2 regions of the Mesobacillus jeotgali genome follow, and region 1 is predicted to be linked to the other one. Evidence: riboswitches for the same ligand, from Rfam matches in the RefSeq annotation. Region 1 holds a riboswitch; the other holds the start of a gene.
What was found. A riboswitch is a leader RNA that binds a small molecule or an ion and turns the genes downstream of it on or off. The one in region 1 is predicted to bind cobalamin.
Positions count from the first base shown of each region.

Region 2: another riboswitch for cobalamin. It lies ahead of FOF60_RS01115 (ABC transporter substrate-binding protein); the one in region 1 lies ahead of FOF60_RS02025 (acyl-CoA thioesterase).

Region 1 is NZ_CP109811.1:407,024-410,446, reverse strand. Features, by position in the region: gene FOF60_RS02030 (ribonucleoside-diphosphate reductase subunit alpha) at 1-1,808, opposite strand, end outside; gene FOF60_RS02025 (acyl-CoA thioesterase) at 1,786-2,295, opposite strand; cobalamin riboswitch at 2,454-2,639, opposite strand; gene FOF60_RS02020 (hypothetical protein) at 3,038-3,220, shown strand; gene FOF60_RS02015 (EAL domain-containing protein) at 3,257-3,423, opposite strand, start outside.
Region 2 is NZ_CP109811.1:205,585-209,007, reverse strand. Features, by position in the region: gene FOF60_RS01120 (FecCD family ABC transporter permease) at 1-790, opposite strand, end outside; gene FOF60_RS01115 (ABC transporter substrate-binding protein) at 756-1,712, opposite strand; cobalamin riboswitch at 1,889-2,069, opposite strand; gene FOF60_RS01110 (hypothetical protein) at 2,137-2,913, opposite strand; gene FOF60_RS01105 (FtsW/RodA/SpoVE family cell cycle protein) at 3,202-3,423, shown strand, end outside.

The DNA of each region.
Region 1 (3,423 bases):
TCCTCAGCGAGTTTCCCCCATCTTTCACCGGCATATTGTCTCTTCTCGAAAAACTGGCCTGTCGACCAATCGGAACCTTCAAAATAAGGGTATACCCCTTTTTCTTTTGCCAGATCGAGGCTTGCGCTGATCGTTAAATAGGCAATAGTTTCATAGAGAGTATCACAATACTCGACTGCCTCTTCACTTTCCCATTTGATTCCTTTAAGGGCGAGCAGGTGGTGCCAGCCGAATGTCCCCAGGCCGATGCCTCTATAATTCTTGTTGGTTATCTGTGCCTGCAACACAGGGATCTCATTGATATCGATGACATTATCAAGCATCCTGACCTGAATTTTAATTACTCTCTCAAGTACAGAATCCACTACGCTTTTCGCCAAAGAGATTGATGACAAGTTACAGACGACAAAATCACCTGGCTTTTTATAAATTAAGATCTTTCCGTCTTCGACTTTTTCCTCTTCCAAAAGGGTCGGACTCATATTTTGGGTGATTTCCGTGCAAAGGTTGCTGCAATAAATCATCCCTTTGTGGTGATTGGCATTAAGCCTGTTCACCTGATCCCTGTAAAACATATAAGGAGTGCCGGTTTCAAGCTGAGAGATCATGATGGATTTAAAGATTTCGATGGCAGGGACCACTTTATGTGATAAACCGGGATGGTTGACACAAGCCCAATATTTTTCCCGGAAGGATCCTGCACCCTTTTCCTCATCGAAATAATCTTCAAGAGAATACCCCATGACACTCCTGACTTCATGCGGATCAAACAGGTACCAGTCGCCGCGTTTTTCTACTTGCTCCATAAATAAATCTGGGATACATATGCCCGAAAACAAATCATGTGTCCTCTGGCGCTCATCTCCATTGTTCAGTTTTGCATCAAGGAACGGGAAGATATCTTTATGCCAGACATCAAGGTACACGGCAATCGCACCCTGGCGCTGTCCTAATTGATCAACAGAAACCGCTGTGTTATTCAGCTGCTTCATCCACGGAATGACACCTGAACTGATTCCTTTAAAGCCTTTGATATCACTGCCCCGGCTTCGGATCTTACCAAGATAAACGCCTATGCCGCCGCCATTTTTGCTTAAGGTAGATATATCTGTATTCGAATCGTAAATACTCCTTAAATCATCTGCAACAGTGTCTATAAAACAGCTTGATAATTGGCCATAGCTTTTGCCGGCATTCGAGAGCGTCGGAGTGGCCACTGTCATATAGAGATTTGAAATCGCCCAGTATGCCTCTTCCACTAGTTCAAGCCTTTTTTCCTTTGGTTCTTCAGCCAGCAGCGTCATGGCAATGATCATGAACCGCTCTTGAGGCAGTTCGGCAAAATCGCCATTTTGTGTGCGCGCCAGGTATCTTTCTGCCATGGTTAAAAGCCCTATATATGTAAATAGCTTGTCTCTCTCTGGATCAATCACTTTTTCAAGATACTCTATTTCTTCACGGGAGTAGGATTCTATGATTAGACGATCATAGATCCCTATTTCTATCAACCTATTGATTAACTCATAAAATGAACCGTAGCCAGCTTCTCTCCTAAAGCCTGAACTCAGCATGTACAATTTTTTCAGGTAAAACCGCGCTGCAGCATAGGTCCAATCAGGTTCATTCCGGTCGATCCGTTCCACTGCGGTCAAAATGAGCATGTTCTCAACCTGGTCCGCTGTCATATTTTTCACCTCAAGAGCCCGGTCCACCTTCTCTTTGAACTGTGAAAAATCCAATCGGGGGAATGATTGTTCAATTTCTTCAATCCATTTTGCAGCTTTCTCATCCCTTACTTGAATGCTCATTTCCTATTCCTCCTGCTTGCTTACTTTTTCTCATTTCCAGCCTGTGCTTCCTTCTTATATCGGCAGTCTTAAAGAGCTCCCATTCAAACTCATTCTCTGGAATGACCTTCTCCACCGGGACAGGTGCACCATTGTCATCCTTTGCAACCATGGTCAGAATCGAGGTGGTAGTTAACGTTTTCCTGCAAGCTTTCAAGTTTTCACTTTCCACTTTCACGAACACTTCCATGGACGTTCTGCCTGTTGAGATGACGACTGCTTCAAGTGTTAAAATATCGCCCACTACAGCGGAAGACAGAAAATTAACCGAGTCAATCGAAGCAGTGACGACGGCCCTCCTGCTGTGCTTCATAGCTGCAATAGCGGCAATCTCATCAATATAGGACAATACCGTTCCGCCAAAAATCGTTCCTAGATGGTTTGTATCCGGCGGCAGAACGAGCCTGTTCTGGAATGTCCTTGATACATTTGCTGATAATCCTTCCATTCCTGACTCCTCTCTGAAAACCTCCCTGAAAAATGAGAAAAACCCATCTCGAAAGATGGGTTTAAGTAACGTTGATGTATTAACAACTCATATGGAGCCGCAAAAAGCAGAATGAGACTGTCAATTTATCCCCGTATACCTTCCCTATTCCCGAAGAAGATAACACGAATAAATATGGCAGGTCTCCTGACTTGTGCTTCACCCTAGTTTAAGGCCTTCCCATCTATTTTTTAGACAGTGGTTCATCCTTATTTCGTCAGCACTTACAGTTGCGGGAACAGTTCTGGATTCTCACCAGATTCCCTATTAAGTCTTGTTCAGACACCATACTTATCGGTAAATTTCAATATTTAGTTATAGAAACCATTTCATAACACAATATATCGTGTTATGAATTGATAGTAAATCATCTTCCTCGCTTTTTCAACTATTTTTCATTTTGTATTTTATCTAATCCTGAACAAGAATTGGTTCGCTTCCCCCACCCAACGAAGAATCAGGTCAGCATACTTCAAATGTGGTCGATAAAATACGAAAAGTGATCGATATATTCTCAAATGTGGTCGATAAAATCAAAAATCCGCTGATATATCTTAAAATGTGGTCGATATATTTTGTTTTTCGCCGATAAATTAAATTAATCTGGAATTAATATCCGATTTCATGTTTTAAAAACGCCGATTTGGGTATTTAGTACTATATAAAGAGAAAGATAGTTCTTTTCATCAAAGGGGAGATGAAGATGCTGACGCTTTTTCTATTACAAAGAGAACTTATTCAACTAAAAAACGAGTATCAATCAAGTGCTGACACAGTCATCAAAGCGCAAATTCTAAAGGACATTGAGCTCCTGACAGCAGCCATAAAAGAAATGAAAGAGGCTTGGGGAGCAACGCGTTCCCTGAATTCGGCCAAGAATATATAGAAAAAAGAAACCGAAGTAAACGGTTTCTTTTTTACTTTAAACTAATTGTTCAATCGGAGCCGGCTTCCCAAACAAGTACCCCTGAAACAGCTGATATCCATTCGCCTTTAGCCACTCAAAATCTTCCTCATCCTCAATTCCCTCTGCAAGCGGAACAGACCCCAGCTTCTTCGCTTCGGCTAAAAACGCGGAAGCAGTCTGCT
Region 2 (3,423 bases), 200 kb from region 1:
TTAAAAGAGAACCAGACAATAAAATCAGCAGCTTGCGGCGCTCGACATTGACACCGAGATGCTGTGCCCTTTCCTCACCAAAGGACATCGCATTCAGTTCCCTTGTATTGGCAAGCAAAATCACCAGACCAACCAAAAAGAAAGGAAAAATAATCTTAATGTATTCCCAGCCGCGCATTGACACACTGCCAAGAAGCCAGCCGATGATTTGCCGCAGCTCTTCGCCAGATAAAGCAATCATTAAAGAAATGAATGAACCAAGAAATGAACTTAAAATAATACCGGTTAATATTATGGTTTCCACCCTTAGGAGCCTGTCAATTCTCCTGGCAAAAAAGAGCACAAACAAGACGGTGGCGAAGGCGAACAAAATACTCAGCACCGGCAAGGTGAAGGCACCGATCAGCGGAAGCGAAATGCCGAAAAACAGCGTAACAACTGCGCCGATGGAGGCACCTGATGAAATCCCAAGCGTATAGGGGTCTGCCAGTGGATTGCGCAACAGGCCCTGGAAAGCGGCACCGGCGATTGCCAGCGACGCCCCGACAAGTCCTGCCAGCAATACGCGCGGCAGTCTGATCTCCATGACAATACTTGCATGCATCGGATCGATTCCCTGTCCCTGAGAGCGGAAAATCTCAGCACCAATGATTTCTATAATGGCGGGTACAGGGATGGAAACACTTCCGATGGATATGCCCAGCAGCATCGATATGATCAAAAACACCGCCGTAATTAGATAGGCGATTGATTTGTTATTTAAAAATGTCCGGGTAAATGGCTTTTGCAAGCTCCTCTGCTCCTTCAGCGAGCCTTGGACCTGAACGGGTTACAAGGTCGGAGTGGACATCGTAAACCTGCTGCTCCTTGACCGCTTTCACATTATTCCAGCCCTGCCGTGCGAGCACCTGCTCAACTGGCTTTTCTGTATAATATCCATAGGTTGTCACAACCACATCGGGATTACGCTCAACAATTGCTTCCGGGTCGACCTTCGGCCAGCCTTCCATATCTCCGGCAGCGTTCTTTGCCCCAATCAATTCAAGCATTTCATTGATAAAAGTATTCTTGCCGGCTGTGTAGATTTCCGGTGCTGGTGAGACCTCCACAAAGACCGTCTTTTGCTCTTCCGGTTTGATTGTTTCAGCTTTCTTTTTCAATTCTGCAAAACTATTTTTCATATTTTCTACAAGTTCATCCGCCTTTTCTGTCTCGCCAATGGCCTTGCCAATCAACTCAATTGATTGATACACTTCTTCAAATGACTGTGCGTCATTTACAACGACAACATCGATTCCTGCATCCTTTAGTTGCTGAAGGCCTTCTTTTACAGTGTCCGCAGTTGATCCAGGAGCAAGGACAAGATCTGGCTTCAGTGAGATCATTTTCTCGATATTGAATTCCATGCCGCCGATTTTTTCCTTCGACATTGCGTCCTCTGGATAATTGTCGAAATCAGTGACACCGACAATCGCCTCTCCGTTCTCAAGTGCGTAGACAATTTCCGTATTGCTCGGAATCAGGGAAATGATCCTTTCAGGCTTATCTTCAATGACAACTTCTTCATCAATTGCGTCTTTTACCGTGACAGGGAATCCTGTCTTTTGCTCCTGTGCGGTTTTTTCGCTTTCCTTCTTTTCGGGCTGTGCTTCTGTACCGCAGCCCGCCAGGATCATGGCTGCTGCCATCATTAACATTAATAACTTCTTCATTTGCTTCTCCTCCGAATTTTAATAAACTTTGCGCGGTTGTTTTTCATTCCAGAACACTCACAAAGCCTTTGATAAATAAAAAACATCTCCACCAGAGGGGAGATGTCCGAGTAAGCAAATGTTTTTATCATCATAAAAGACATAGAGCCTGTCGGCACCTCCCTATCCTCGTAGGTTTGCTGGTGCAATGGACAGGCAGGTCTCCTGGCTCATGGTCAATGCTCGCTGCGCCTTCCCATACATTTGTACAGTGGCCGTTGCAGCTTGCTCCCATTTACAGTGGCGGGACCGCGTTGGATTTTCACCAACTTCCCTATTAAGTCTCTTTTAAAAGACACCTGTTCATTTCGATATGTAATTTTCCGCTACATCCAATTATACACGAATTGCCAAAAATTGCTCCAAAAATTTTGCTTTTTCGACTTTATTGAGCGAGCAAGCTCCATTCTTTCGCTTTTTTATCGAAGACAATCCTTCCATCCGGATTGCTGCGGCTTGCTTCCTTATATTCATCATACATGTCATCCATGTTGGCAAAGTCCCCGATGATCCAGATTGGTATTTCAATTCTGTTGCGGTTTTGCTGGATGTTCTTCAGCGAAAAAACCGCCCCTTCCTTCAAGGCTGGTGTCAATGATTTCAGGATTTCTTTGCTGACAAAAGGATAGGATTTCTTTTTCCGAATCCCGAGCAGCGTTTTTTCCGGCTTCATTTCCCCAAGTTTGCCTGACAGGACAAAGCCAAGCATACGGAAAAAGTCATTGAGATTTCGGTAATAGGTTTTGTTGTACCAGCCATCTTCAGTGGACAGGAACACAAAACGATTATTAAGCTGATTATAGAAGGGCAGTTTCAAATGGTGCTTGATGTGCCCAAGATATAGTAGCTCAGCGATCTCTTGGGCAGACAGCACATTCAATGCCTCCACTTCCTCAAAATCAATCCAGCAGAAATCGCCGAATGCATGGACATTGGCTCCGACCAGTTTTTCGACGCTGTCCTCGGGGACATACTCAAATAAAGTATGTCTGTTGAACTCACCATCTTCATAGCGATGTTTCAACAGCAGCAGATGGTTGAGCGAATCAGACAATGATCTGGCGAATTCATGGAATTCTATTCCATGCGAGAGCACGTACTGGTCCCGTTCATTCATATGGACATAAAGTAAATCCCTGCTATAAGGATGGTTCTTTTTCAAAGGCAAAACCTCCCGGAAAAATTCTCAGCTGCAAAATTGCCAGCGGCTCCGTACAAAATAACACTTCTTCCATTCTAACAAAAACAGCAGAAAATATCTTATTCTGACCCTTCAAAAACATAATTATTATCGGCTTCTTCCGTAAAATAATCCCCGCCAAAGAAGAAACTATTCTTCCTTACTATTCGTCTATTATTTATAGGAAAATGTTACCTCATAAGGGATTGTAAGGATATTTTATCTCTGCTAGCATAGTATTGTAGAAACGTATCGGACAGGGTGTGGCAAATGGAGAAGCCTCTAAAAAAATTTGACCGGTTTGATTGGACATTGACGCTCCTTTTATTGCTGTTTTTTCTGACAAGCTGCTTAGCGATTTACAGCGCCCAGAGAACAGGCCAATATGTTGGGCAGAACTTTTTATATAAGCAAATCTTTTGGTACATTGTTGGGTCGGGGATTATTGGCGTCGTCATGATGTTCGACAGTGAGCAGTACCGCAAACTTTCA